4 regions of the Streptomyces angustmyceticus genome follow, and region 2 is predicted to be linked to each of the others. Evidence: riboswitches for the same ligand, from Rfam matches in the RefSeq annotation. Region 2 holds a riboswitch; each other region holds the start of a gene.

Region 1 (7,402 bases), 6.1 Mb from region 2:
GCCCCGCCGGCCGCCGCGAGGAGAACCTGCCACAGCGACAGGTGCACCCCCGTTCCGCCGGGCACACCAGGCTCCCTCCTGGCACGCTTGCTAGGTGACCGCACGCCACTGACCCTGCCCACCGGGATCCTCGCTGCCGGACTGCTCGTCGCCGCGGCGGCTTCGGCCGCTTCCACGCTCCACGCGGCGAGCGAACTGCACAACAACGTCGAGATCGCCGAAAGCCGCTCCGGCGTCGGATAGGAAGCCCAGGTCTGGCCGCCCTGGCGGCGCGCGAACGCGACAAAAGATCACACCCGGCCCTGTGGGGCAATGGCGACCCCCGAGAAATCGGCCCGAGTCCCTCTGCGCACAGCGCTGGGCACGTTGAATTCCTGCGCTACTGCACGGGCCGGCGGATCGCGGGTGGACGGCGGACGGCCCTCCAAGAGCGAGTGACGATAGTGAGCTACGGGACTTCCTTCAGTCACCGGCCGCCTGAACGCAAGCAGCCGGATATCCGGTCCGACCCCGCGTGCCACGGCAGACCGATGCGCTCCTGGTGAAAGGCCACGGGAGGCGGCCATCCTCTACATCTCGGCTCGTGCATGGCTGTTGTCACAGGTTCAGCAGCAGGTCCCGGACCGTGTCGGGCTGGGACAGGAACGGGTGGTGGCCGGCGTCGAGTTCGACGACGTTGTCGGCCCGGCCGGCGAATTCGCGCTGCAGGCGCGGCGGGGTGCCCCGGTCCTGAGCGCAGACGAGGTAGGTCGAGGGCGCCTGCTGCCATGCGGCAGCCCCGACCTGCTGCCCGGTCACCTGCAGGCTCTGCGGGGCAAGGTGGTGGGCCGCCTGCGCCTGGACCTCGGGGTCGCAGTCCTGCAGGAACGTGTTCACGAGCAGCTCGGGGAGGACCCCGAACGTGCCGGCGTCGGGGTCGATGTCGAGGAACGGGGCGGGGTTGTCGGCCCCGAAATCCGACAGGCTCTGCCCGGCCTCGGGCAGGTAGCTGGAGACCAGTAGGAGGTGGCGCACCGACCCGATTCCCGCAGCGGCCTCCGCAGTGACGATGCGGCCGTAGCTGTGGGCGACCACGACGGTCGGCTCGTCGCCGGCCTGCAGTACCTGCCGCACCGCGGCCACGTCCTAGGGCAGCCCCGGACCGCCGACGCCGCTGGGCAGGCCCGCCTCGCCGCAGCTCGGCAACGCCGGGGCCACACTCGGCACCCCCTGCTCCTGCAGCAGCTCGGCGGCGCGGTGCCACCACCACGATCCGTCCCGCACGCACGCCCCGTGCACGAACACGACTCTCATCGCCACCTCCCAGTCGGCCTCGACCGCCCCGGCCCGTTTGTCGATCGTCAAGTGCCCAGTACATGCGTCCCGGCGACGAGGGAAGGGACGACGGACCCTCGGTTACAGGCAGCCTCCCTGCGCAGCCGGAGACACGCCGGTGCAAGTCCAGTCAACCGGATGACGGTGCGCTCGATCCGCAGGCACTACCGAGCGTGTACCGGGACCGCGCGCCGGCCGGGTCCGTTGTAGACGCCGAGTGGGCGGATGCGGGAGTTGTGCTCCAGCTGCTCGGTGATGTGCGCGGTCCATCCGGTGATCCTGCTCATCACGAAGAGAGGGGTGGAGGTGGGGACGTCGAACCCCATCAGGTGGTACGCGAGCCCGGCGGGGTAGTCGAGGTCGGGGTGGATGCCCTTGCGGCTGAGCATCGCGTGGCGGAGCGCGGAGTGCAGGGCGGCCAGCCGGGCCGCGTCGGGGGAGTCCGCACTCGCGACCAGGAGGTCGGTGGCCTCTTGCACGATCGGGACGCGGAAGTCGGGCGACGGCCCCCGGTCATGAGGGCACCATCCCGGACTGTCCTGTCGCGCACGTGGCCGGAACGGGGTGGCCGGACGCGAGGCCGTGGTCCTGACCGTCCGCGTCGGGCTCCGCTTCCTCGCCGGGGACTCCCGGGTACATGACCTGGACGTCGCGCAGCAGGCCGTCCACCACGTCGTCCAGGTCGAGGCGCTTCTCCACGGTGTGCAGGTTGGTCAGCCCGGCCCGCAGGCTGACGCGGGGCGGCGCGAGGAGTTTGCAGCAGTCCTCGTCCGGCAGTACGGAGATCTCCGCGGTGCCGATGGACCGGGCCTCGTCGATGATCTCCTGCTTCTCCCAGCCGACCAGGGGCCGCAGCACCGGCAGGGTTGCCGCCTCGTCGACGGCTGCCATGTTCGCCAGGGTCTGGCTGGCCACCTGCCCCAGGCTGTCACCGGTCACCAGGGCTTCCGCCCGGGTGCGGCCCGCCAGCGCGGAAGCGGCGCGGACCATCAGCCGTCGCTGTGCCACGACCTGGAGCCTGCCGGCCCCCGCGATGGCCAGCTGCTTCTGTGCGTGGCCGAGGGCGATGACGTGCAGCCGCCCGCCGGGCTGGTAGCGATTCAGTTCACGCGCGAGGGCGTACGCCTTGTAGACCGATGCCGCGTTCGTATACGGAGCGCCGGTGAAATGCACGAAGTCGCAGCGCAGCCCGCGGCGCATCGCCCGGTAGGCCGCCACGGGCGAGTCGTAGCCGCCGGAGAGCAGAACCAGAGCGCGTCCGCTGGAGCCCACGGGCAGGCCGCCCGGTCCCGGGTGACGGGTCCAGGAGACGTAGCTCTCCTTGTGGTCGACCTCGACCGAGACCAGTACGTCCGGGCTGGAGAGGTTCACCGGGAGGGGGCCCAGGGCTTCCCGGACGCGGGCCCCGAGAAAGCGCTCGAACTGCGAGGACGTCATCTCGAAGCGCTTGTTCCGCCGCTTGACCCGCACGGCGAAACTGATCGAGGGCCGTTCCGCGCGAGCGGCGGTGAGCGCCTCCACGGCCGTCTCGGTGATGTCCGACACGGTGCTCGGGACACGCAGGGCGGGCTCCACCGAGTTGAACCCGATCACCCGGCGGGCGCGCTCCACGAGATCTTCCAAGGGAACCTCGCCGCCGAGCACGGTGACGTTCTGGCCGGACTTGATCCATGTGGAGCCGCCGATGCCACGCAGGGCGCCGCGGAGGTTGTCGTGCAGCCGCTCGGTGAACAGGTGCCGGTTGCGGCCCTTGAGGAAGATCTCACCGTGCTTGAGCAGGACACAGGGCCCGCTGGGGATGGGGAGGGGCGCCCTGGGGGAGGGGACGGCGGGCATGCTCGGTTCGGCAGGCACGAAACTCTCCTTCGCGAGTCGTCGTGAGGGCCGGCGCAGGGCCGCGAACGGGGCGCAGACCCGGCCGTCCCCGCTCTGCGCAGGGCTGGGTGGGACACACCACTCGCTCAGCGGTCCCGCTGCCGGGACGCGTGGATCCGTGCGCGGTGATCACCCCCCGCACGAGCAGTGGCAGGTCTTCGGACTCGTGGGCACATCCCGACGGAAGGGACACCCACTGGCCGTCGCTTCCCAGGTCACATGCGGACCCAGTGCTTCATGACGGCGGTCGTTCCCACTCACCGCTGCGAGGCAGTCCCGGACTCCCACCGGGTTCCCTCTTGCGACACCCCGTCTGGCGGACGGGCTGAACCAGCTGCCGGTCCAGGGTAGACAAGGCGGCGCGCATTCCGTGAACCGGACCTTGATTCTGCACTCTGAGCCGGGATGGCCGATTCGAGGCTCTGTCGGGTATGGGAATGATGCGTCATTCTGAGGCGCCTGTCGGTATGCGCCTGTCAGTGCCGGCCGTGCCGCCACCTCCTGCCCTGCGGCGCGCGGCGCCGGGAACGCTCACGCTCCACCCGCCGCCGTGATGCACAGGATGTCGTCCGGCCCGGCCGGCACGCCTCTCTGTCCGCAGCGTGCCGGTGCGGCTGTCGGGCGGCGAGGACAGAGCGATCTCCACCCGGCCGTCCGGCACCAGGTCGAGCAGCACAGCCGTGTCCCGGTCCGTGCCGCAGCCGGCGTCCACGACGGTCTCGCGCCCGTCGGATTCAGCCGGCCGAGGGTGCGCTTGCCCCACTGCTGGTGCGGCAAGGGAGGCGAGTCGCATGTCTCGGCATCCCCGGTAAGGGGCACGATCCCGGCACGGACTGCCGCGCCGGGCCGTGGCGCCCCGGTGTCGTGCAGCCACCGTCACGGCAATCCGCAGTGCTCTCGTGCCGGCGCGCCGTGGAACTGCCTGACCATGTTGAGGATGCGGAACTGCGGGTATTGGGGCTTACCTGTGGGCATGGCGAGCCCATGGGCCAGGAGGTCTTGGACGAAGTCCACGGCCTCGACGTCTGAGTACCCGGAGATCTGGGCGGCCTCGTCCACAGACCAGCTGTCGGGGATCCGGACCAGTCGACCGAAGAAGGACCTCGATCTACCAGTCAGCTCCGCAACCGCTGAGTGCACCGACTCCGCAACGCCTGGAGCGCTGTCGTGCGTCGTGCCCTGGGAGACGACCCGGACGTAGTCCCGCGAAATCTGGTCGAGCACGCAGTCGCTGGAGGAGAACGCGAAGCGGGAGGAGATCTGCTTCATGGTGCCCGGGACGCCGTCCACCAGGTTGCAGATTGCGGCGAGCGACCGGCCGTTCTCGCGTGTGACGTCGAACTCCGGGACGTAGTAGCGAACGTAGTTGCGTAACAGGAGGATCGACGCGGTCGGCTCGTGCCATTGCTCGTGGCCGCCCCGGTCGGGGAGCAACAGTGGGAACACGGGGAATACTCGCTCACTGGGGCCTCCCGCGGGAGTACGTGCGGTGAGCACGATGCGGAGTGTGGTGAAGCGCTGGAGCAGGAGTTGGGCGCAGAGCGGGTCGATGCTCTCCGCTGCGTCGCACACGAGCAGCGACGGTTTGTCCCCCACCACGTCGCTCAGTCCCTGCACCACGTCGGCCAGGTTCGCGGTTGAGCCGTCCAGGTAGCTGCGGATCGAGCCCTCGAAGGGGAACTGCGGGGCGCCCTGCCGGGAGATCCATAAGACGGGCCAGTCGTCGGCGTGTAATCGGCGCGCTATGTCCGCGGCCAGCCGGGTTTTCCCCACACCGCCGACGCCGGTCAGTGTCACCAGCCGTTCCGACCGGGTGACCAGCCAGTCGATGAGCGCGTGTACTTCCTGTTCCCGGCCGACCAGGCCGTTGGTGGGGGTGGGGGGCGCGATCGATCCGGACAGCGCGTGGGACGCCAGGTCAGCGGGCCGGGCTCGGCCCGCGGCGCTCTCGAAGTCGTGTTGGGCCCGCCCGGTCAGCCGCAGTGCCTGGACCAGCATGCGTACGGTGTCCAATCGGGGCCGGTGGGTGCGCTTGACCTCCAGATCGCGGACAGCACGCTCGCTCAGGCCCGCCAGGTCGGCCAGTTGCCGCTGGGTGATCCCGGCCCGTTGCCGGTGGTCACGGAGGATCGTGCCGAATGATGTACCCATCTTGCTCACACCGCCTTCGTCAGAAGTGGGGGGCGCCGTAGCCCGGCGACGGGGACCACGGTGGGCAGCGCTGCCGCGCGCCCGGACCCGCAGTTCACGCCTGGAGCGGCCGTACGCCGAGGGTGTCGTGCCTGCCGTCCTCGATGCCCTGGACCGCTGCCGCGGCGCCCTGGATGGTCGTCACGCAGGGCACGTGCCGGGCCACCGCGGCGGTGCGGATCTCGTAGCCGTCGACGCGCAGCCCGGGCTTGCCGTAGGGGGTATTGATGACGAGATCGATCTCGCCGGCCCGTATGCGGTCGACGATGTCGTGGGGCACACCGTCCTGGTGCTTGGCCACCACCTCGCAGGCGATGCCCGTACGCCGCAGCACCTCGGCCGTGCCTGCCGTGGCCAGGATGGTGAAACCGAGGTCGGCGAGGCGTTTGGTGGGCAGGATGACGTCGCGCTTGTCGCGGTTGGCCACCGAGACGAACACTGTGCCGCTCAGCGGCAGCGAAGCGTAGGCGGCGGTCTGGGACTTGGCGAAGGCGGGGCCGAAGGCCACGTCGATGCCCATGACTTCGCCGGTGGACTTCATCTCGGGGCCGAGCACGGAGTCGATGCCGTGGCCTTCGAGGGTGCGGAAGCGGTGGAACGGGAGTACGGCCTCTTTGACTGCCACTCGGTCGTGGGTGCCCCACTCGGCGCCGTCGTCGGCCGGCAGCAGACTTTCGGTGCGCAGCCGGTCAATCCGGGTGCCGAGCATGATGCGGGCGGCGGCCTTGGCCAGCGGGACACCGGTCGCCTTGGAGACGAACGGGATGGTGCGGGAGGCGCGCGGGTTGGCCTCGAGGACGTACAACACGCCACCCTTGAGCGCGTACTGGACGTTCAGCAGCCCGCGTACGCCGATGCCGCGAGCGAGGGCGGCGGTCGACCGGCGCACCGCCTCGACGTCCCGGCGACCCAGGGTGATCGGGGGTAGTACGCACGCGGAATCGCCGGAGTGGATGCCAGCTTCCTCGATGTGCTCCATGATGCCCCCGAGGAAGAGTTCCTGGCCGTCGTACAGGGCGTCTACGTCGATCTCGACGGCGCCGTCGAGGAATCGGTCGACGAGCACCGGGTGCCGGGGGTTGATGTCGGTGGCGCGGGCGATGTAGCCCGCCAGGCACTCCTCGTCGTGGACGATCTCCATACCGCGCCCACCCAGCACGTAGGAGGGTCGCACCAGTACGGGATAGCCGATGGTGTCGGCGACTTGGCGGGCCTGCTCGAAGGAGGTGGCGGTGCCGTACTTCGGGGCGGGCAGGCCGGCTTCCCTCAGCACCGCGGCGAACGCGCCACGGTCTTCTGCCAGATGGATCGCGGCCGGCGGGGTGCCCAGGATGGGTACGCCGGCGGCCTCAAGTCGCTGCGCCAGTCCGAGCGGTGTCTGTCCGCCCAACTGTACGATGACGCCGGCCAGCCGGCCGGAGCACTGCTCGGCGTGCACGACCTCCAGGACGTCCTCCAGGGTGAGCGGCTCGAAGTAGAGCCGGTCGGAGGTGTCGTAGTCGGTGGAGACCGTCTCAGGATTGCAGTTGACCATCACCGTCTCGTAGCCGGAGGTGCGCAATGCGGTGGCGGCGTGGACACAGGAGTAGTCGAACTCGATGCCTTGGCCTATGCGGTTGGGTCCGGATCCCAGGATGATCACCTTGGGGCGCTCGTGTTGTTCGGCCACCTCTGTCTCGGCGGCCGGGTCCAGTTCGTACGCCGAGTAGTGGTAGGGCGTGCTGGCTGCGAATTCGGCGGCGCAGGTGTCCACGGTCTTGAACACCGGGCGCACGGCGAGCTGCTGTCGCAGCGTGCGCACTCCCTCCTCACCGGACAACTCCGGCCTCAGCAGGGAGATTTGCCGGTCGGACAGGCCGCAGCGCTTGGCCCGTCGGAGCAGCTCCCTGTCTACCGCAGGGGCGGTGACGATCTGCCGGTGCAGTTCGACAACGGCGGCGATCTGGCCCACGAACCACCGGTCGATGCCGCTGGCGGCGTGCACCTGCTCCACGGTGGCACCCAGGCGCAGCGCGCGTTCGAC
Region 2 (7,402 bases):
TGCCCGAAGGGGGCCCGGTCTTCGCGGCCGGCCGCACCCGGCCGGGCCGCGGGCCGCCCCGGCGGGCCACCGGCTCCGGGGTGCGGCCGCGCCCCTTCACCCCCTGCGTGCGGACTCCGGTCGCACACACCGGTCGGCCGGGCGAGCCTGGAAGCGTTCGGCTCCCGGAGAACGGCCAGGAAGGTCCCACAGTGAACAGCGCGAAACCGGCAGGCACGCAGCACGTATCGGCCGAGGTGGTGGTGGAGCTGGAGAGCTGCGCGACGCAGGACGCGCATGCCGTCTTCAGCGCGCTGCGCACCTCGTTCAGCTCCGACCGGGCCGCGGACGACGTCCCCGAGGAGGTCTCAGGGCCGGGCTCGACCGTGTGGACCTCGACGTTCGACGTGAGCGACCTCAAGTCGGCGGCCGAGCCCCGCCGGCTGAGCGCCCCCGTCCTGGTCAGCCTCCAGGGCGGCTACTGGGCCGTCGACCAGCTGTGCAAGGGCCTGGAATCCGCGTTCACGGTGCACGTCCTCGGCACGGCCGCCGGCGACCAGGAGAAGGAGGTCGAGCTCCGGCTGGAGTCCCGATGATCTGTTGCGGAACCCGCCGCACGGGGTCACCATGACAAATGACCCATACGTGATAAATGCTCACTCTTCGTGATTCGGGGTTCGTTGGTCCAACGAGGTGAAGGGCGTGAGCCTCGCGGTGAGGAGCCACGACATGACACTTCCCAGCGACCGGCACTACACGGTCGAACTGCATGCTTCGGCGGAGCGTGTGCCGCAGATCCGGCGAATCCTCGCCGCGCACCTGCGGTACTGGGATCTCGAACTGCATATCCCGCCCGTGTGCCGGGGAGTGGCGGAACTCCTGACCAACGTCCACCGCCATATCGGCCCGGACGCCAAGTGCGTCGTCGAACTCCGCTGGAGCGGCCGCCACCTCACCGCGTCCGTCGCCGACGAGGGCCCGCGACTGCCGAAGCTGCGCTCCGCCGCCGGTGGCGGGCTCGCCACGGTGGCGGCACTGAGCGACAGTTGGGGCACCTGCGGCACGCCGGACGGCAAGGTCATCTGGTTCACCCGCCGGGTCGAGGCGACCCGCAGGACCCGGCTGACCAGCCGCACCCCGCTGCGCAGCGTGCCCGACGCGAAGGGCCAGCCGGCGGTGCCTCCGGCGGTTCCGGCCGAGCCGCTCGCCGAGCCCGTCCCCGAAGCCGCCGCTGCCACCGCGGCCGCGGCCGCCCCGGCGCCGTCCTCCACGGACGCGCTGGTCTGACGGCGTTCGTCTGACGCGGTGCGTCCGACGGCGCTCGTCCGACGCCTTCCGGCCCGCGCTCGTCCCACGCTTTCGCCCCGGGCCCGTCGAGGACACCTCGGCGGGCCCTCGCGCATGACCCCGTCCGGCCGCGCCGCCGTGCCGGCCGCCGTCCGGCCCCTGGTGTCCGGCCGCCGCTCACCGTAGCCTGGCCCCCGCGCCGTTGCCCGTCGGCGGTGTGCCGTGCGCTCGCTCCGGGCCGCGGCCCGCCGCGCGTCGCCCGGGTCGCTTCGCCCTGCCGTGACGCCGTCCCGCTGCCGGGCATCCGGCTGCCCGCGCCCGTATCCCGGCCGCCGCCCGGCCCGCCTGCGCCGCCGGCCGGGCCCGCCGCCGGGATTCTCGTGTGCCCCTCCTGGCCTGGGAGTTCGCCGTGCGTACGGCGATACGTCACACCTGCGACACCCCCCCTTCCCCGCGCCTCGTTCCTCTTGGAACACTCTGCTGACGGTTTCCTCACGACCGTGCACCACCGCACAGCAAACACTCCCTGTATCGCGCATACCCCCACACGACATGAGGTCCCCAAAGTCATGCCTGAACTGAATCGGCGGCGTTTCCTCCAGATCGCCGGTGCCACCGCGGGTGTCTCGGCCCTGTCGAGCAGCATCGCCCGTGCCGCGGCCATCCCCGCCAAGCGACGCTCCGGCTCCATCAAGGACATCGAGCATGTGGTCGTCCTGATGCAGGAGAACCGTTCCTTCGATCACTACTTCGGCTCGATGAAGGGCGTCCGCGGCTTCGGCGACCCGCGCCCGCTCATCCTGGACAACGGGAAGTCCGTCTGGCACCAGCCCGACGGCTCCTCGGAGGTCCTGCCCTACCACCCGGACGCCGAGAACCTCGGTATGCAGTTCATCGAGGGCCTCGACCACGAGTGGGCGGGCGGTCACAAGGCCCGCAACGACGGCAAGTACGACAACTGGATAGCCGCCAAGACCTCCGGGACGATGGCGCACCTGACGCGCAAGGACATTCCGTTCCACTACGCGCTCGCCGACGCGTTCACCATCTGCGACTCGTACCACTGCTCGTTCCTCGGGGCCACCGACCCCAACCGCTACTACATGTACACGGGGCACGTCGGCAACGACGGTAAGGGCGGCGGCCCCGTCCTCGGCAACGAGGAGGCGGGCTACAGCTGGACGACGTACCCGGAGCGGCTGGAGAAGGCCGGGATCTCCTGGAAGTTCTACCAGGACATCGGCGACGGTCTGGACGCGGACGGCAAGTGGGGCTGGATCGAGGACGCCTACCGCGGCAACTACGGCGACAACTCGCTGCTCTTCTTCAACCAGTACCGCGACGCCAAGCCCGGCGACCCGCTCTACGACAAGGCCCGCACCGGCACTAACGCCAAGAAGGGCGACGGCTACTTCGACCGGCTCAGGGCCGACGTGAAGGCCGACAAGCTCCCGCAGGTCTCCTGGGTGGCCGCCCCCGAGGCGTTCTCCGAGCACCCCAACTGGCCCGCGAACTACGGCGCCTGGTACGTCTCCCAGGTGCTGGACGCGCTCACCTCCAACCCCGAGGTGTGGAGCAAGACCGCCCTGCTCGTCACCTACGACGAGAACGACGGCTACTTCGACCACGTCCTGCCGCCCTTCCCGCCGGCCTCCGCCGACCAGGGCAAGTCGACCGTGGACACCTCGCTCGACTACTTCGGCGGCAACGCCAAGTACGCCGCCGGCCCCTACGGCCTCGGCCAGCGCGTCCCGATGATCGTGGTCTCCCCCTGGAGCACCGGCGGCTACGTCTGCTCCGAGGTCTTCGACCACACCTCCATCATCCGCTTCATCGAGCGCCGCTTCGGGGTGCACGAGCCCAACATCTCGCCGTGGCGCCGGGCCATCTGCGGCGACCTGACCTCGGCCTTCGACTTCAGTCTGGAGAACACCAAGCCGGCCGCGCTCCCGGCCACCGACGGCTTCCGGCCGCCGGACAACGAGCGGCACGACAGCTATGTGCCCAAGCCGCCGGCCAACCCCGTCCTGCCCAAGCAGGAGGCGGGCTCCCGGCCGTCCCGTCCGCTGCCGTACGCGCCGCTCGTCGACGGTGCCGCCACCCCCTCCAGCGGGCGCTACACCCTCACCTTCAGCGGCGGCGACAAGGCCGGCGTCTGCTTCACCGTCACCGGCGGCAACCGCACCGACGGCCCCTGGACGTACACCACGGAGGCCGGCAAGAAGATCTCCGACACCTGGAACACCCAGTACTCCAAGGGCACTTACGACCTGACGGTGTACGGCCCGAACGGCTTCCTGCGCTCCTTCAAGGGCGACGGCAAGAAGGCCGGACCCGAGGTGACCGCCCGCCACGACGCGCGGACCGGCCGCATCGCGCTCACCCTGACCAACCACGGCAGCACCGACTGCCACCTCACCGTCACCCACGCCTACGGCGGGGCGAGCGAGACCTACCCCGTCCGTGCCGGCGCCACCGTCACCCGGCAGATCGACCTGCGCGCCAGCAAGCGCTGGTACGACCTGTCGGTGGTCTCCGACACCGACCGCACCTTCCTGCGCCGGTTCGCCGGCCATGTGGAGAACGGTGAGCCGGGTGTGAGCGACCCGGCGCTCATCACGGGCTGAGCCGGGCGGACGGCGCACGCCGTCCCTCCGCCTCCTCCGGTACGGGGCACCCGCGGTCCGGCGGGTGCCCCGCACTGCGTTCCCGGGACACGGGCGGGGCCGGCACCGCCACGGGCGCCGGCCCCGCCCGCCGTCAGGAAGCCGGGTCCGGCACGCTCGCGCGGACCTCGTGGGCCGCGGCGACCAGGTTCTGCAGGGCGGCCCGTACCTCCGGCCAGCCGCGGGTCTTCAGGCCGCAGTCCGGGTTGACCCACAGCCGCTCGGCCGGAATGGCGTCAAGGCCCTTGCGCAGCAGGGCGGTTGCCTCCGCCACGCCCGGTACGCGCGGCGAGTGGATGTCGTACACGCCGGGCCCCACCTCGCGCGGGTAGCCGGCCGTGGCGAGCTCCGCGGCCGCCTGCATGTGGGAGCGGGCCGCCTCCAGGCTGATGACATCGGCGTCGAGGTCGTCGATGGCCGCCAGGATGTCGCCGAACTCCGCGTAGCACATGTGTGTGTGGATCTGGGTGTCCGGGCGGACCCCGGCGGTCGTCAGGCGGAACGCCTCGGTGGCCCAGGCCAGGTACGCCGCCCGCGCCGCGGTCCGCAGCGGCAGCGTCTCGCGCAGCGCCGGCTCGTCGACCTGGATCACCGAACTCCCGGCCGCCTCCAGGTCGTCGACCTCGTCGCGCAGGGCGAGCGCCACCTGCCGCGCGGTCTCGGCCCGCGGCTGGTCGTCGCGGACGAAGGACCAGGCGAGCATGGTGACCGGGCCGGTGAGCATGCCCTTGACCGGCCGGTCGGTGAGCGACTGGGCGTACGTCGTCCAGCGGACCGTCATCGGCTCGGGGCGGGAGACGTCCCCGGCCAGGACCGGCGGGCGGACATAGCGGGTGCCGTACGACTGGACCCAGCCGTGCCGGGTGGCGAGGTAGCCGGTGAGCCGCTCGGCGAAGTACTGGACCATGTCGTTGCGTTCCGGCTCGCCGTGCACCAGCACATCGATACCGGCCTTCTCCTGGAAGGCCAGCACCTCCCGGATCTCGGCCGCGATGCGCTCCTCGTACCCCGCGGCGTCGATCCGCCCGGCCCGCAGGTCGGCGCGGGCGGTGCGCAGTTCGGCGGTCTGCGGGAACGAGCCGATGGTGGTGGTCGGCAGCAGCGGCAGCCCGAGGTGCGCGCGCTGGGCCGCGGCCCGCTCGGCGTACGGCTGCGAGCGGCGGCCGTCGGCGTCGGTGACGGCCGCGGCGCGGGCGCGCACCGCCGGGTCGTGGGTGAGCGCCGAACCGGCCCGGGACGCCAGGTCGGCGCGGTTGGCGACGAGTTCGGCCGCGATGGCGCCGGTGCCCTGCGCCAGCCCGCGCGCCAGGGTCACGATCTCCGCGGTCTTCTGCCGGGCGAAGGCCAGCCAGCGGGCGATCTGCGGGTCGATGTCGCGCTCGGCGGCGGCGTCCAGCGGGACGTGCAGCAGCGAGCAGGACGACGCCACATCGACCCGGTCGGCCAGGCCGAGGAGCGTCCCCAGGGTGGCCAGCGACTTCTCGTGGTCGTTGATCCAGACATTGCGGCCGTCCACGACACCGGCCACCAGCCGCTTGCCGGGCAGCCCGCCGACCGCCGCCAGATCCCCCAGATTGCCGGCCGCGGCACCGGTGAAGTCCAGCGCCAGCCCCTCGACGGGGGCCTTGGCCAGCACCGGCAGCGCCTCGCCCAGCCGGTCGAAGTACGAGGCGACCAGCAGCCGGGGGCGGTCCGGGAGCGTGCCGAGGTCGCGGTAGGCGCGGGCGGCGGCGTTCAGGACGGCGGGGGAGCGGTCCTGCACCAGGGCCGGTTCGTCCAGCTGCACCCAGTCGGCGCCGGCCGCCCGGAGGTCGGCGAGCACCTCGGCGTAGACGGGCAGCAGCCGGTCGAGCAGCGTCAGCGGATCGAAGCCGGCCGCGACACCGGGCGCCGGCTTGGCCAGCAGCAGGTAGGTGACCGGCCCGACGAGGACCGGGCGGGCGGCCGCACCGAGCGCGAGCGCCTCGGCCAGCTCACCGACCTGCTGGGCGGAGTCCGCGGCGAAGACCGTATCGGGTCCCAACTCCGGCACCAGGTAGTGGTAGTTGGTGTCGAACCACTTGGTCATCTCCAGCGGCGCCACGTCCTGGGTGCCGCGGGCCATCGCGAAGTACCCGTCGAGGGGGTCGGCGGCCACCGCGTCGCGGTGTCGGGCCGGGACGGCGCCGACCATCACGCTGGTGTCCAGGACGTGGTCGTAGTACGAGAAGTCGCCGGTCGGCACCTCGTGGACGCCGGCCCCGACGAGCTGCCGCCAGGTGTCGCGGCGCAGTTCGGCGGCGGTGGCGCGCAGGGCGTCGGCGCCGACCCCGCCCTGCCAGTAGCCCTCGATGGCCTTCTTCAGTTCACGGTTCGGCCCCTGGCGGGGGTAGCCGTGCACGGTGGCGCGTGCGGCCGCGGCCGCGGACGTGCTGGTCACGGAACTCTCCTTCGCGAGTATGTCTCCATGGACCCCGGGACGGGCCGAGGGCGCGAAGGAACGGCAAACCGGACGGACCCGGCGCCTGCGAGGCCGGAGATACCCGTCCGATGTCCGCCGACCCGCCCTCGAGGTCACCGAGATCTCCCCGCGCGGTCGCGCGGGGGCACTGGCAGGTCTTCGGACTCATGGGCACATCCGCCAAGGGCGGACACCTACTGGCCGTCGCTTCCCAGACCCGGCCGGGCCCAGTGCGTATGACGGCGGTCGTTCCCACTCACCGCTGCGGGGCAGTCCCGGATTCCCACCGGGTTCCCTCTTGCGACGCGCCTGCCTGGCGGGCAGGGCGAACCAGTTGCTCCGCCCACACTAACCCCCGCCGTCAACGCCCCGCCCGGCCCGATCCCCCCACCCGGCCGGACCCGGACGCCGCCGGGCCGCGCCTTGCGCTGGAGTGCGCTCCAGCTCCTAGCGTGAGCGCACCACCGGAGAGCTGCGCCGATCGAAGGGAACCACATGCGTTACACACTGTTCGGCAGGACCGGCCTGCGGGTGAGCGAGCTGAGCCTGGGCGCCATGACCATCGGCGACGACTGGGGCTGGGGCGCCGGCAAGGACACCAGCGGCCGCATCCTGAACGCCTACGCGGAGGCGGGCGGCAACTTCCTCGACACCGCCAACATCTACACCGACGGCACCTCGGAGCGGATCCTCGGGGAGCTGCTCGAAGGCCGCCGGGACAGCTTCGTGCTGGCGACGAAGTACACCTGCGCCACCCGCAAGGGCGAGGTGAACGCGGCGGGCAACCACCGCAAGAACCTGGTCCGGTCGGTGGAGGAGAGCCTCGGCCGGCTGCGCACCGACCACCTCGATGTGCTGTGGGTGCACGCACGGGACAACTTCACGCCCGTGGAGGAGGTGATGCGGGCGCTGGACGACGTGGTGCGGTCGGGAAAGGTGCTCTACGTCGGGGTGTCCGACTGGCCGGCCTGGGAGATCGCGCAGGCCAACACCCTCGCCGAGCTGCGCGGCTGGACCGCGTTCGCGGGCT
Region 3 (7,402 bases), 3.9 Mb from region 2:
CGTGCGGACCAGCGTCTCCAGCCGGTCCCGCTCCGCTCTCAGCCGCCGGTGGTGCTCGCGCAGCACGGCAACCCGGTCGACCTGGCTGTCCAGGACCGCCTGGATCTCGCGCAGCCCCAGGTCCAACTCCCGCATCAGCAGGATCTGCTGCAGCCGCAGCAGATCGGCCTCCTCGTAGTAGCGGTGCCCGTTGCTGCCGGTCCGCGCGGGCGGTAGCAGACCGATCTCGTCGTAGTGCCGCAGTGTCCGGGACGTCACCCCGGACATCCGGGCCACCTCCGCAATCGACCAGGCCATCGCCGTGCCTCTCCTCGCGGGCTCACCCTCACCGAGCCGGTTTCTCCGGCTCACGAACGACCGTAGAAGTTGACGCGGCGGCAACCGCAAGTCCTATGGGGCACCCCGCCCCCTCAGGCACGATGGAGACACCATGGATCCCCGGCACCTCCTCTCCCGCGCCCGCCGGCTCGCGGCCACCGCGACCCCCGGCCGACGGCGGCTGCTCGGCATCACGGGCCCGCCCGGCGCCGGCAAGTCCACCCTCGCCGCCCACCTCGTGGCCGAGCTGGCGGGCAGCGCGGCGCTCGTCCCGATGGACGGCTTCCACCTCGCCGAGGCGGAGTTGCGCCGTCTGGGGCGTACGGACCGCAAGGGCGCCCCGGACACCTTCGACCCCGCCGGGTACGCGGCGCTGCTGGCGCGTCTGCGCTCCCCGGAGCCGGACACCGCCGTCTACGCCCCGGCCTTCGACCGCCGTATCGAGGAGCCGGTGGCCGGCAGCATCCCCGTGGCACCCCACATTCCGCTCATCGTCACCGAGGGCAACTACCTCCTCCTCGACTCCGCCCCGTGGCCGCGGGTCCGGGAACTGCTCGACGAGGTCTGGTACGTGGAGCTGGAGACCTCCGAACGCGTCCGGCGCCTGGTCGACCGGCACGAGCGGTTCGGGCGCCCGCGCGCCGACGCCGAGCGGTTCGTGCACACCTCGGACGAGGCCAACGCCCGCGTCGTCGCGGCCACTCGCGACCGCGCCGACCTCGTCGTCACCTTCGCACCCGAAGAGGCCCCGCCTCCACCGCGCCCATAATCCCGCTCCCCCGCCGCCCTCGGGCGAGCAGCCCGGCCACCGACAGCGCTCCCCACCCGACCGACACCGCCACGGCTTTCAGCCTCCGGTCTCGGCCCGGCAGCGTCACCCCGAGGAGCACGGCGTCCCCGAAGTCCGCCGCGATCCGCACGTACGCGGCGGTGCGCAGCGCCGGACCGTCCGGAGCCAGCGCCATCGCCAGCCCGCTCGCCGCGTCCCGCCAGGCCAGTGGGCGCAGCGAGGTCCGGGTCGCCGGCGCGGTCCGCCCTTGGCCGTCGACCAGACCCGAGGGCCGCGCCAGCAGATCGGGCAGCGCCGCCACCGCCACCCCGTACACGGCCGTGGCCACCCCGACCGCACGCAACAGACCGACCTTCATTCGCCTCCACCCTTCTCGTCGACGGCCCGCACGAGTCCCGTCGGACCCGTCCGCCTCCTCAACTCCTTTCCGCGGCACCCCCCTTCTCAAACGACATCAACGATGTCATCATGACATCACAAGTGTCGATGAAGGATAAGCCGCGACGAGGCGAGGGGCACGGAACCCATGAAAGACACGCACGACCCGGAAGGCACCGACGGCGATGGCCCCACACCCATCGGAAGCCTGACCACCACCGAAGCACTCACCGAAGAGGCAACCCCCGCCGAAGACCTGCTGTACGGCGTCATCCGGCGCCTGTGGCCCCTGCACCGCACGGTCGTCCGCGCCGTGGAGCGCGAGCTGGCGGGCACGGGCATGACCGCCGGCGAACACGCCCTGCTGGACGCCCTGCGCACCGAAGGCCCGCGCACCGTGCCGCAGTTGGCGCGCGGGATGGGCCTCGACCGGCAGCCGGTGCAGCGCTGGGTGAACCACGCCGCCGAACTGGGCCTGGTCGTGACGGCCCCGAACCCCGCACACCGCCGCTCGTCCCTGATCCGCCTCACCCCCCGGGGCACCGAGGCGATACGCGGCGTCCAGGAATTCGAAGTCACTCAGCTGCGCCGGCGTCTGGCCGACCTGCCCGCCGAGGACGTCCGCACCGCACTGCACGTACTGGACCGGCTCGGCGAGGAGTTCCGGCACCTCGCGAACGACCAAGGCCCGGCGCCGGAGGAAACCGACAGCACAGACAGCCCCGACAGTCACCGCAATCACCCCAACAGCGACAATGGCGGTGACAACGGCATCACACCCACTCCTCTGCATCCGGCGCACAAAGGACGGTCCAGAAGATGACCCGAGGCATCACCGCCTGGTCCGAGATCGACAACGGCATCGTGCCGGTCGACGACGGCGAGCTGTTCTACGAGACGGCCGGCTCGGGCCCCGCGGTGGTACTGCTCCACGGCGGGATGCTCGACCAGCACATGTGGGACGAGCAGTTCGCCTGGCTGGTGAACTCCGGCCTGCGCGCGATCCGTTACGACTTCCGCGGCCACGGCCTGTCCTCGACGGTGGCCGGTGACTACGCCAACCACGACGACCTCTGCACCCTGCTCGACGCCCTCGATGTCCCCGACGCCGTCCTCGTCGGCCTCTCCCACGGCGCGCGGGTCGCGCTCGACACCGCCATAGCCCGCCCGGAGCGGGTGACGGCCCTGGCGCTCGCCTCCCCCGGCATCAGCGGCCGCGCCTTCTCCGACCCCTTCATCCTGGAGCACATCAGGGCACAGGTGGCGGCGATCGGCACACCGGACGGCGCGGAACGGTATGTGGAGCACTTCCTGCGGATGTGGGTGGACGGACCGCATCGCGAACCGTCCGCGGTGCACCCGGGATTCCGCGAGCGGATGCGCGCCTCGGCCGAGGCCAATGTGGAGGTGCACGCCGACGGCGCGGGTGCCGGTATGCCGCTCGAGGTCGGCGCCGCCGACCGCCTGGCCGAGATCCGGGTGCCGACGGTCGTGTTCGACGGCGACCTCGACAGCAGCGACATCTCCGCCAACGCCCATGCGATAGCGCTGACCGTCCCCGGCGCCCGGAGAGTCCGGATACCGGGCGCGGCCCATATGGTCAATCTGGAGAACACCGCCCTTTTCGACCGCGAACTCCACGCCTTTCTCTCGTCCCTGGACTACGGCCACTGAACCGCCGCGGGCCACGGCCGCGGACCGCGGCCACCGGCGCTCTCGCTCACCTCGGGACGAACCCCGCCAACCCCGCCAACCCCACCCCTCCCCGGCGGCGGTTAGAGTGACCGGGCCGTGGTGTTCGGGAAGACCGGTGACGGACCTTGTGGTCCCAGACCGGAGCGGCCCTCGCCACTGTGATCGGGGAGTTTCCGTCCCTTCCGCAGGCGCACGCGCCTGCGGCGCCACTGACCGCAGCCCGCGGCCGGGAAGGCGGGGGCGGGCACGGGCACCCGTAAGCCAGGAGACCGGCCACGGCATCTCACGAACTGATCCACGAGGTGCTGGAGCGTGACCGCCGGATGGCCCTGTCCACCGATACCCGCCATACCCCTGCTGCCGCCGCGTTCCGCTGGCGCCGCCAGGACACCGTCCGCACCGCGGGCCTGATGGCCGTCATAGCCGGCCTGCACGTCGTCGCCTTCGGCGTGCTCTTCCTGCTCGTGGTGCCGCACCACTACGCCGTGGGCAGCCAGGTCTTCGGTGTCGGCCTCGGCGTCACCGCGTACACCCTCGGCATGCGGCACGCCTTCGACGCCGACCACATCGCCGCGATCGACAACACCACCCGCAAGCTGATGGCCGACGGCAAGCGGCCGGTCTCGGTCGGCTTCTGGTTCGCCCTCGGCCACTCCAGCGTGGTCGTCGCGATGGCGGCCCTGGTGGCGGGCGGCGCGCAGCTCGCGGGCACCCTGCTCAACGACCAGTCCCGTACCCACCAGATCCTGGGCACCATCGGCACCACGATCTCGGGGACCTTCCTCTACCTCATCGCCGCCCTCAACCTGATCGCACTGGCCGGCATCTGGCGGGTCTTCCGCGGTATGCGCAGCGGCCAGTACGACGAGGCCGAGCTGGAGCAGCGCCTCGACTCGCGCGGCTTCATGAACCGCTTCCTGGGCCGCTTCACCCGCTCCGTCTCCCGCCCCGGCCAGATGTTCCCGCTCGGCTTCCTCTTCGGTCTCGGCTTCGACACCGCGACCGAGGTGACCCTGATGGTGATGGCCGGCAGCGGCGCCGCGGCCGGCCTGCCCTGGTACGCCGTGCTGTGCCTGCCGCTGCTCTTCGCGGCCGGCATGAGCCTCTTCGACACGCTCGACGGCACCTTCATGAACTTCGCCTACCAGTGGGCGTTCTCCAACCCGGTGCGCAAGGTCTACTACAACCTCACCATCACCGGCCTGTCGATCGCCGTCGCCTTCTTCATCGGCACGATCGAGCTGGTGACCGTGCTCCACGAGAAGCTCGGCCTCGACGACCCGCTGACCGGCTGGATTTCCGGCCTCGACCTCGACAACGTCGGGTTCCTGATCGTCGGCCTGTTCGTGGTGGTGTGGGCCGCGGCGCTGTCGTACTGGCGCCTGTCCGGCGTCGAGAAGCGCTGGGCGGAACGCGCCAAGCGAACCGGCCCGACCGAGCAGCCGGCACCGGCGGAGCCGGCCACCTCGGCCACCCCGGACACCCCGGACGCCCCCTGAGCCGTATCGGCCCCATGAGCCCCGGGCCCGACACGTCGAGCCCTATGCGTCGAGTCCCATGCGTCCCCGGCGCCGCCGATGGGCGCCGGGGCGCAATCGCCTCGTCAGGTATGACGGGGCACGACAGCCCCATCAGGTGTGGCGAGGCCCGGTGCCCCGCCAGGCACGGCAGGGACCGGCGCCCCGCCGGCACGACGGGCCCGACTGACCTTCAGGTGGCCGACCCGGCGGCCGCGCCCGTCGTCTGGTCCGGCCCCCAGCGCTCCAGCGCCGCGGCCAGATCGAGCGGCCGCAGCCCGTCCGGCTGATCCGGACCCGGCCAGTCCGCCCTCGGGACCCGCCACATCACCTCGAACTCGATACCGTCCGGGTCCTTGCCGTACAGCGACAGCGCGACGAGGTGATCACTCGCCCCCACCAGCGCGCCCCGCTCCACGAGCCGCGCATGCGCCGCGACGAGTTCACCGAGGGTGCCGACCTCCCAGGCCAGGTGGTAGAGCCCGACCCGCCCGGCCTCGGGCCCCGGCGCGTCCGGCCCCACCGAGAACAGCGCCAGGTCATGATCGTTGAGCGACCCGGAAGCGCGAAGGAACGCCGCCCGCCCCGGCATCTCGGCCCTCACCCCCAGCCCGAGCACCTCGGTATAGAAGCCCACGGACCGGTGCACCTCACGGACGTAGAGCACCGCGTGATTCAGTCGTCGTACGGACATACAGCCTGCTCCCCAACTCTCCCACCGCAGCGCCGCCAAGCGACGCCGCGCCTCCCCTGCTCGGCGTCCGGCCCCCACACTCCGGGCGCCGGACCCCGAATCTCCGCACCGCGCCTTCCGGCGCGGGGCTCACTTCTTGATCAGTGACTCACTTCTTGATCAGCAGAACCGCGCCCGCCAGCACCACACCCAGCACCAGCGCCACCACGCCGTAGAGCAGCCGATGCGCGCGCAGGCCCGGCAGGAAGCGGTCGACGGCGTAGCGTCCGGGGCCGGTCAGCGCCAGCGCCGCCGCCCCCGCGGTCAGCAGCAGTTCGTACTCCACGCCCTTGGGCGCGAAGAAGCCCCCGCCCCACTTCACGGCAAGCGCATTGATCATCGTGCCCACGACCGCCGCGGCGGCGAGCGGCGTGAGCAGCCCGAACACCAGCCCCAGCCCGCCGAGCGTCTCGCTCAGACCGGCGACGACGGCCATCACGCGACCCGACGGATAGCCGCTCATCGTGAAGAACTGTCCGGTCCCGTCCAGCCCCGGACCACCGAACCAGCCCAGCAGCTTCTGGGCGCCATGGCCGGCCATGGTCAGACCGAGCGCCAGCCGCAGCAGAAGCAGCCCGGCGTCATAGCCGTGCAGGGAGGGGGCGGAGCGCGTCGAGGCACCGAGGTGCGAGGTCTCGACAGTGCTGAGGGAGGACGTCATAGGAGCGCTCTTTCGCAGGTCGGGGACGAGTCCGCGAGGCATCGCGGAAAACTACTTGAAACTTCAAGTCACCCTCCCGACGATACACAGCGCCCCCACAACGGACAACAAGGCACCGCGGAAGCCGGGGCGGCCGGACGGGCCACCCGGCACATGGGCGGCACGAGCCCCGCCCCGCGGGCATCGTCCGCAGGGGAAGAAATCAAGGCCCAGGTGATCCGCGTTCAGAGCGGATCACCTGGGCCTTCGCGGTTCTGCACAAGGAGCGGGCGCAGCAGAAGGCGAACCCCGTGACTTCTGCTGTGCGGGTGCGACCGAACCCGCTCCGGAGGTTGTCACGATCGGCCGTCCGGGCTCACTACCCGCTTCGACGGGCCCTGGGCATGCCGATTCGCGGCCGGCCGGTTCGGGGGCTCAGCCCACGGTGAAGAAGTAGTCGTAGGGCGCCAGTTGAATGCCGGAGCGGGTTGTCGCGTAGACCGTGAGGTCGTGCCAACCGTCCGAGGCCGGGGTCCAGTCGATGGTCGCGGTGTGGTCGGCGTCCGCGGGGACCGTGACCTCCGGGGCACCGTTGTGGAAGGTGTACGTGTAGCTCACGACATCCTTCACCTTCGGCGTGAACGTGAACGTTCCCGGGACGCCGGCGCCGCCGCGCGAACGGTTCTCCGGGTAGGCGTTTGAAGCGACGGTGGGAGTGGTGTCGTAGTCGATGCTCCACCAAGCCTGGTCGCTGACCCAGCCGTTCGCGCTCTTGCTGGTCACCTGGAGGTTCCCGCCGTAGATGCCGTCCAGCGCGAGATCCACGGTCGCCGTGCCGTCCGCCCCCGCCGCGACCTCGAAGGTCCTGTCGTTCTGAAGGCCGCCGGTCCGCACCGAGTAGCTGACGACCGGGCTTTTCGCCTGGAGCTCGGGGGCGGGACGGAGCGTGAACCCGGTCGGCTCACCGAACTCGGGTTTCGGGACGGCCGGGGTGACGGTGGGCGTCGTGGAGCTGACGCGGAAGGTGTAGCCGGCGATCGCCGACCTGTTGTGGGCCCGGTCCAGGCTGCGCACCCACAGCGTGTGCACACCGGAGCCGCCCGGCGGGACGAGGCTGAGCCCGGCCGAACCGCCGAGCGCGTCGGCGCGCTTGAAGTACGCCGTGTCGGAGTACGGGTCGACGGGCCGCGGAACGCCGTGGTCACCGATGCTCGTGCCGATGACCGGCATGTCCTGCTGCCAGGAGAACTCGAACCCCTCGACATCGTCGACACCGCTCGCGCCCAGGGTGAACTCGACCGGCTCGCCACCCTTGTTCCACCCGTCCTCGT
Region 4 (7,402 bases), 4.5 Mb from region 2:
CGCCCCGCTCCGGGCCGGTGGGCTCCCCCGCCGTGCAGCCGCCGGCCGCCGGCAGGAGCGCCAGGCAGACCAGGACGGCCCCCGTCCGGGCGCGCGGGATGGTCATCGGTCCCCCTTGGTGGCCGTGCCGATGGAGGCGATCCGCCCGGCGAGCGTGTCGACGGCCTGCGGGCCGCTGGGCACGCACTGGCCGTGGGAGGCGTCGGCCAGGTGCTGGAGGGCGAAGGTGTCGCAGCCCGACTTGCCCATCACCAGCGCCAGGACGGGGACGTCGGGCCCGTCCTCGACGAGGGTGCCGAGGGTGCGCTCCACGCCCGCCGCGCGCCCGGCCGCGCCGTCGTCCTGGTCCAGGACGAGCACGATGGCCTTGTTGGTGGCCGGGGAGGTCTTCATCGTCCGCAGGGCCCGGGTCAGCGCCTCCTCCATCGCGGCGCCGTGGTCGACCAGTTCACCGTCCGGGCGGCTCGCGATCCGGTCCAGGGCGGCCCGGCCCCGGGCGGGATCGGCGCTGCCGAGCGGGACGAGTTCGCGCACCGCGTCGCGGTCCCCGGGGCGGGCGCGGTCGGGGAAGGTCCACAGGCCGTAGGTGTGCCGTGGTCCGGCCAGTTCCACGGCCCGCCCGGCCGCGCCGAGGGCGACCGGGAGCTTGCCGTTCTCCGCCATGGAGGTGGAGGCGTCCAGGAGGATCAGCACCTGGCTGGAGCGCTGTGCCTTGTCGTAGCCGTCCAGGACCCGGGAGACCTGTTCGGGGTCCGCGGTGAAGGGGACCGTGGGGGCGACGAGGGGACTGACGTCCGCGCGGCTGTCCAGCAGCGGCGAGCCCCGGCGCGGGCCGCTGTCGCGCACCCCGCGGTAGCCCTGGGCGGTCAGCGTGCGCTGGCCGCCGTCCGGCTCGCGCAGCCAGGTCGCGAAGCGGGCCACGGCGGCCTGCCGCGGGGCGGCGTCCGCGGTGCCGTGCCAGTCGACGCGGATCAGGGGGTGGTCGAGCGCGGGGACGTTGCCGGGGTAGTAGGCGATGTACCGGTCGCGCAGCGGGAGCGGGGAGTCCAGGGCGGGGCAACTGCCGATGGCGTGGCCCAGGTTGTAGTCGGCGAGGGACTTCTCCGAGACCAGGGGCGCGGACCTCGTCCGGTCGACGGAGCCGGCGGCGTCGGTGTCGGGCCGCAGCGAACACAGCAGTTCGGTGCTGCCCGCGTACTGGCTGCCGGGGGCGGCGAGGCGCTCCTCGGCCTGCCGGGCGAGGGCGGGGTCGGGGGTGCCCGCCGACGCGGCGTCCGAGCCGTCGCGGGCGAGGTAGAGGCCGAGGGTGTGCAGCAGGCCGGTGCCGGACAGGACGGGGCTGGGCCGCAGCAGCCTGAGGTCGCGGTGGTCGCGGTCGGTGCCGGTGAGCAGCTCGGGCCAGGACGCGCCGGCCGGTTCGACGTCGTCCAGCCGCCGGGGCGCCGGGATGCCGACGACGAGGGGGGTGTAGGCGACCGGGGCGGTGTAGTGGAGGGTGGCCGGGGAGCCCTTGGGGGGCATGCCGCGGCGAGCCTCGTCGTAGTCGGCGGTGGACTCCGGGATCCAGATGTCGGGCTGCGGTCCCGGCCGGTAGAGGGGGTCGGTGACCTGGCCGCCCGGCCGGTCCTCGCCGGTGCCGCGGGCCTCGCCCTGCCAGCGGTCGGCGGCCGCGAAGCCCTGGTCGACCTGGTCCTTGGCGGCGGAGTACACGGTGATCTGGGCGCGCCGGCAGCCGTCGGGGAGGTCGCCCTCGCCGCTCAGCGGCCGGGTGTTGGCCTCGGACATCTCGTAGTCGAAGGCGGCCCGGCGCAGCGCGGGTTCGGCCTCGGGGGCGGTGAGCAGCCGCAGTTCGAGGGCGGGCGGGCAGGGCGCCTCGCGGTCCGGGAGCGTGAGCAGGACGACGCCGCTGGTGGCCGGGACGAGGACGATCGCGAGGATCAGCAGGATCCTGGGCCAGTGCCGGACGTACGCCTTCAGGCGGCGCCGCAACCGGATCCGCAGCGGGGTCGGCGGGCGGGCCTCGGGGGTGGCGAAGGACAGCACGACGTCGTCGACGGTGTTCTGCTTGGCCGAGCGCGGCTCCCACACGTCGCCCATCGGGGTGCGTTCCGCGGCCAGTTGGTCGCGCAGGGAGCGGACGAGGTCCTCGAAGGTGACGAACCGTTTGCCGGGTACGCCCTGCTGCAGGGTCCGCACCAGGGCGCGGTTGAAGACGCTGCCGCCGGTGGGTTCCTCGCCGCTGAAGATGCGGCGGTTGGGCTGCGCGGCCATCAGCAGCGAGGTGGGTTTGCGGCAGGCGTAGAAGGCCTCGCTCGCGTTGCCCGCGTAGCAGCACTCCAGGACGATCACGATCCGGTCGGCGCGTGCGTTGTCCAGGTAGGGCAGCACCATGTCCTGCCAGGAGACGGTCTTGTGGCGCGGTTCCGAGGCGCCGACGGTCAGCTGCAGATTGCCGCCGTCGCGGCCCACCCGGCCGTGGCCGGAGAAGTACACCAGCAGCAGTCCGCGGGCCTCCTGGGTGACGGCGTCCAGCGCCTGTTCCACCTCCCAGGGCTCCTGGGGGCGGCAGACGACGACCTCGCCGCGGGTGAACAGGTCGGTGCCGGGGGCGAGCAGGGCGCGTTCGAGTTCCTGCGCGTTGTCCTTCACCGCGGGGAGCGGGGGCAGGTGCCGGTAGTCGTCGACGCAGATCAGCAGCGCCCGGTTGACCTTGCCCCGCGCGTCGTATTCGGACATCCGGCTCAGTCCCCGGCGGTGCTGCCGCTCCCGTCCGCCGGGCTGCCGGGATCGGGGTGTTCGGGGGCCGCGGCGTCCGGGCCCGCCTCGTCGAGCGGCCGCGGGTCGCCGTCGCCGGCCCCGACCGCGACGGCGGGCCGTTCGCCGGTGTCGCGCTCCTCCCGGCGCCGTCGCAGCCACTCCTGCAGGGCGATGCCGAGGCTCTTGGTGATCTCGGCGGCCACCGCACCGACGACGACCAGGATCAGGTCGTCGACGCCGACGGCCATGTCGCCCGGCCCGTCCGCGCCCCCGCCGGCGGGCCGCGGCCGCAGCAGCCAGTCGTGCCGGCGCCGGTCCAGCCACGGCTCGCGCTCCAGCCACGCCTTGAGGTCCTCGATGTCCTGTTCGGGATTGTTCGTGCCCGTGATCCTGATGCGGATCTCATGTCGGTCAGCGCGCTGCGGCATCCCCCGGCCCCCTTCCGGCGGCCCCGTCGCCGCCGTGCACCAGATAGTGACGCGGGATCAGGTGCGCGGGCAACCGTGGGTGATGCCGCCACCACGCTGTGGCGTGCGCCACAGTGCCTGCCACAGGGCTGCGTCGCAGGTCAAGAGTGAGTTGACGGGCATTCGCGGGACGTGGTGGACTGCCGGAGCCATTCGGCGACAGCTGAGGAAGTCCGGTGCGAATCCGGCGCGGTCCCGCCACTGTCACCGGGGAGCGTTCCTCCAGCGAAGGCCACGGTCCGCCTCGCCTGCGTCCGCCGACGCACGCGGGACTGGAAGGCCGGAGGGCCGCCGATCCGGGGAGCCAGGAGACTCTGGTCGCCGACACGTCGAGCCAGGGCGCGGACCCTGAGTGAGGACATACCGCCATGCCCGGCTGCCCGTCGAGAGCCCCACTGCCCGCTGCCGCAGGGCCCCTTCGAGGCGTGGCACGTCGTGGACACGCCCTGGCGGCGGTCTGATCCGGTGCGCGGCGAACACGCGGGATATGCGTGCGGCGCGGCCCTCGGCTTTCTCGGCGACCTGATCGCGGCGGACCCCCGGCGCGGCCATCCCGTGGCCGCTTTCGGCCGGGCCGCGGCCGCCGTCGAACGCCGCCTCTGGCGCGACCACCGCGGCTGGGGAGCGGCGCACACCGTGCTGTGCGCGGGCGGTGCCGCCGCCGGTGCCGCGCTGGTGCGGCGCGCCGTACGCTCCGCCCCTGCCCCCCTGCGCGACGGTGCCGGGATCGCGCTGACCGCGGCGACGGCCTGGGCCGTGCTGGGCGGCACCTCGCTCGGCCGGGAGGCGCGGGCCGTCGGCGGGGCGCTGGCGGCGGGCGACCTCGACGTGGCGCGGGAGCGGCTGCCCCATCTGTGCGGGCGCGACCCGCAGGCGCTGGACGGGCCCCAGATGGCCCGCGCGGTGGTGGAGTCGGTCGCCGAGAACACCTCGGACGCCGTGGTGGGCGCCCTGGTCTGGGGCGCGCTGGGCGGCGTGCCCGGCCTGGTGGCGTTCCGGGCGGTGAACACCCTGGACGCGATGGTGGGGCACAAGTCGCCGCGCCACCGCCGCTTCGGCTGGGCCTCGGCCCGGCTCGACGACCTCGCCGGCTGGCCCGGCTCCCGGCTGACCGCCGCCCTCACGGTGCTCGCGGGCCCCGACCGGCGCGGTGCGCTGCGGGCCTGGCGGGCGGACGGCGGTGCGCACCCGAGCCCCAACGCGGGCCCCGTGGAGGCGTCGTTCGCGGGCGCGCTGGGCGTCCGGCTGGGCGGCACGCTGGCGTACGGCGGGCGGGTGGAGCACCGGCCGGTGCTCAACGACGGGGCGCCGCCGGTCGCGGTGCCCGACATCGAACGGGCCGTGCGGCTCTCGCGCCGGGTGAGTGCCCTGGCGCTGGTGACGACGGTGGCGGCGCGGCTGGCGGCCGGTGCGGTGCGGCGGGCCCCGTCGTCCGTCTCCCGCCGGGCCGCGGGTGCGAGGACACGCGCGGCGGTGGGCGCACTGGCGCGCACGGCTCACGACAGCCGGGGCCCCGGCGCATGAGGAGGACCCGGTGAACGGGCGGTTCGAGGCATCCGGCGGTGCCGTCGGCGGTGGCCTGTTGGTGGCCGGCACGACGTCCGACGCCGGCAAGAGCGTGGTGACGGCGGGCATCTGCCGCTGGCTGGTCCGGCAGGGCGTGCGGGTGGCGCCGTTCAAGGCCCAGAACATGTCGCTGAACTCGTTCGTCACGCGCGAGGGCGCGGAGATCGGGCGGGCCCAGGCGATGCAGGCGGCCGCGGCGCGGGTGGAGCCGAGCGCGCTGATGAACCCGGTCCTGCTCAAGCCCGGCAGCGACCGCAGCAGCCAGGTGGTGCTGCTGGGGAAGCCGGTGGGCGAACTCAGCGCCAAGGGCTACCACCAGGGGCGCCAGGAGCAGTTGCTCGGCACGGTCACCGACTGCCTGGCGGAGCTGCGGCGCACCCACGACGCGGTGATCTGCGAGGGCGCCGGCAGCCCCGCCGAGATCAACCTGCGGCGCACCGACATCGTGAACATGGGGCTGGCGCGGGCCGCCCGGATCCCGGCGGTGGTGGTCGGTGACATCGACCGCGGCGGGGTGTTCGCCTCCTTCTTCGGCACCACCGCGCTGCTGTCGAAGGAGGACCAGGCGCTGGTCGCCGGGTACCTCGTCAACAAGTTCCGCGGCGATGTGACGCTGCTGGAGCCTGGCCTCGACATGCTGCGCGGCCTGACGGGGCGGCAGACGCTGGGCGTGCTGCCCTTCTCGCACGGCCTGGGCATCGACGAGGAGGACGGCCTGCGGGTGTCGCTGCGGGGCGCGGTGCGCGAGAGCGTGGTGGCCCCGCCGCACGGCGCCGAGGTGCTGCGGGTGGCGGTCTGTGCCGTCCCCCTGATGTCGAACTTCACGGACGTGGACGCGCTGGCCGCGGAACCGGGCGTGGTGGTGCGGTTCGTGGACCGGGCCGAGGAGCTGGCCGACGCGGACCTGGTGGTGCTGCCGGGGACCCGGGGCACGGTCCGGGCCCTGGCGTGGCTGCGCGAGCGCGGGCTGGCGGACGCGATCGCCCGGCGGGCCGCCGAGGGCCGCCCGGTGCTGGGCATCTGCGGCGGCTTCCAGATGCTGGGCGAGCGCATCGAGGACGACGTCGAGTCGAAGGCGGGCGTGGTCGACGGGCTGGGGCTGCTGCCGGTGCGGGTGCGGTTCGCGGTGGAGAAGACCCTGGCGCGGCCGGCCGGCGAGGCGCTGGGCGAGCCGGTGACCGGCTACGAGATCCACCACGGTGTCGCCGAGGTGACCGGCGGCGACGAGGAGTTCCTCGACGGGTGCCGGAGCGGCTCGGTCTGGGGCACGCACTGGCACGGCTCGCTGGAGAGCGACGGCTTCCGCCGGGCCTTCCTGCGGCGGGTCGCGGCCGGCGCGGGCCGGGCGTTCGTCCCGGCCCCGGACACCTGCTTCGAGGCGCTGCGCGAGGAGCAGCTGGACCGGCTGGGCGATCTGATCGAGGAGCACGCGGACACCGCCGCGCTGCTGCGGCTGATCGAACAGGGAGTACCGGAGGGGCTGCCGTTCGTGCCTCCGGGGGCGCCATGAGGGTACGCACGGGAGGGACCGCCACGGACACCGACGACGCAGCCGGCCGACGATCTGGAGGACGACACAGCATGACGACCGCGCACAACACGACCCCGCAGTACCCCTTCACCGCGGTGGTCGGCATGGACGACCTGCGCCTCGCGCTGCTGCTGAACGCGGTGAGCCCGGCAGTGGGCGGCGTGCTGGTCCGCGGTGAGAAGGGCACCGCCAAGAGCACCGCCGTACGCGCGCTGGCGTCGCTGATGCCGCCGGTGGACGTGGTCGGCGGCTGCCGGTTCGCCTGCGCCCCGGCCGCGCCCGACCCCGGCTGCCCCGACGGGCCGCACCAGGCCGCCGCCGTCGAGGAGCGCCCGACGCGGATGGTCGAACTGCCCGTCGGCGCCTCCGAGGACCGGCTGGTGGGCGCGCTGGACATCGAGCGGGCGCTGTCCGAGGGCGTGAAGGCCTTCGAGCCGGGCCTGCTGGCGGACGCGCACCGCGGCATCCTCTACGTCGACGAGGTCAACCTCCTCCACGACCACCTGGTGGACCTGCTGCTGGACGCGGCCGCCATGGGCGCCTCGTACGTGGAGCGCGAGGGCGTCTCGGTCCGGCACGCGGCCCGCTTCCTGCTCGTCGGCACCATGAACCCCGAAGAGGGCGAGCTGCGGCCGCAGTTGCTGGACCGGTTCGGGCTCACCGTCGAGGTGGCCGCCTCCCGCGAGCCCGACGAGCGGGTGGCGGTGGTCCGGCGCCGGCTGGCCTACGACGCCGATCCGGCGGGCTTCGCGGCGGGCTGGGCGGCCGAGGAGGACGCGCTGCGCGCGCGGATCGCCGCGGCCCGCGAGCTGCTGCCGCGGGTGACGCTGGGCGACGGGGCGCTCCGCCAGATCGCCGCGACCTGCGCGGCGTTCGAGGTGGACGGGATGCGCGCGGACATCGTGATGGCGCGCACCGCCACCGCGCTGGCCGCCTGGGCGGGCCGGAGCGAGGTCCTGGAGGAGGACGTGCGGCAGGCGGCGCTGCTGGCGCTGCCGCACCGCCGGCGCCGCAACCCCTTCGACGCGCCCGGCCTGGACGAGGACAAACTCGACCGGACGCTGGAGGAGTTCGGCGCGGA

The links. Region 2 has a riboswitch for cobalamin ahead of metE (5-methyltetrahydropteroyltriglutamate--homocysteine S-methyltransferase). Riboswitches for the same ligand answer to the same signal wherever they lie in the genome.
Region 1: another riboswitch for cobalamin. It lies ahead of thiI (tRNA uracil 4-sulfurtransferase ThiI); the one in region 2 lies ahead of metE (5-methyltetrahydropteroyltriglutamate--homocysteine S-methyltransferase).
Region 3: another riboswitch for cobalamin. It lies ahead of nicT (Nickel transporter NicT); the one in region 2 lies ahead of metE (5-methyltetrahydropteroyltriglutamate--homocysteine S-methyltransferase).
Region 4: another riboswitch for cobalamin. It lies ahead of K7396_RS27770 (cobalamin biosynthesis protein); the one in region 2 lies ahead of metE (5-methyltetrahydropteroyltriglutamate--homocysteine S-methyltransferase).

What each region holds. Positions count from the first base shown of each region.
Region 1 covers NZ_CP082945.1:7,886,212-7,893,613, forward strand. Annotated here, with positions in the region: gene K7396_RS34545 (hypothetical protein) at 88-243, shown strand; gene K7396_RS34550 (alpha/beta hydrolase) at 598-1,113, opposite strand; gene K7396_RS34555 (hypothetical protein) at 1,126-1,344, opposite strand; partial or broken gene K7396_RS34560 (citrate/2-methylcitrate synthase) at 1,479-1,811, opposite strand; gene thiI (tRNA uracil 4-sulfurtransferase ThiI) at 1,828-3,150, opposite strand; cobalamin riboswitch at 3,322-3,540, opposite strand; gene K7396_RS34570 (helix-turn-helix domain-containing protein) at 4,066-5,340, opposite strand; gene carB (carbamoyl-phosphate synthase large subunit) at 5,435-7,402, opposite strand, start outside.
Region 2 covers NZ_CP082945.1:1,775,057-1,782,458, reverse strand. Annotated here, with positions in the region: gene K7396_RS08300 (hypothetical protein) at 192-575, shown strand; gene K7396_RS08295 (ATP-binding protein) at 709-1,266, shown strand; gene K7396_RS08290 (phosphocholine-specific phospholipase C) at 1,836-3,893, shown strand; gene metE (5-methyltetrahydropteroyltriglutamate--homocysteine S-methyltransferase) at 4,027-6,351, opposite strand; cobalamin riboswitch at 6,506-6,722, opposite strand; gene K7396_RS08280 (aldo/keto reductase) at 6,868-7,402, shown strand, end outside.
Region 3 covers NZ_CP082945.1:5,678,281-5,685,682, reverse strand. Annotated here, with positions in the region: gene K7396_RS25405 (MerR family transcriptional regulator) at 1-297, opposite strand, end outside; gene K7396_RS25400 (nucleoside/nucleotide kinase family protein) at 431-1,087, shown strand; gene K7396_RS25395 (hypothetical protein) at 1,044-1,466, opposite strand; gene K7396_RS25390 (MarR family winged helix-turn-helix transcriptional regulator) at 1,635-2,309, shown strand; gene K7396_RS25385 (alpha/beta fold hydrolase) at 2,306-3,160, shown strand; cobalamin riboswitch at 3,262-3,473, shown strand; gene nicT (Nickel transporter NicT) at 3,472-4,680, shown strand; gene K7396_RS25375 (VOC family protein) at 4,892-5,392, opposite strand; gene K7396_RS25370 (DoxX family protein) at 5,541-6,092, opposite strand; gene K7396_RS25365 (hypothetical protein) at 6,507-7,402, opposite strand, start outside.
Region 4 covers NZ_CP082945.1:6,225,668-6,233,069, reverse strand. Annotated here, with positions in the region: gene K7396_RS27785 (extracellular solute-binding protein) at 1-106, opposite strand, end outside; gene K7396_RS27780 (caspase family protein) at 103-2,736, opposite strand; gene K7396_RS27775 (hypothetical protein) at 2,742-3,185, opposite strand; cobalamin riboswitch at 3,391-3,538, shown strand; gene K7396_RS27770 (cobalamin biosynthesis protein) at 3,690-4,748, shown strand; gene K7396_RS27765 (cobyric acid synthase) at 4,759-6,300, shown strand; gene K7396_RS27760 (putative cobaltochelatase) at 6,372-7,402, shown strand, end outside.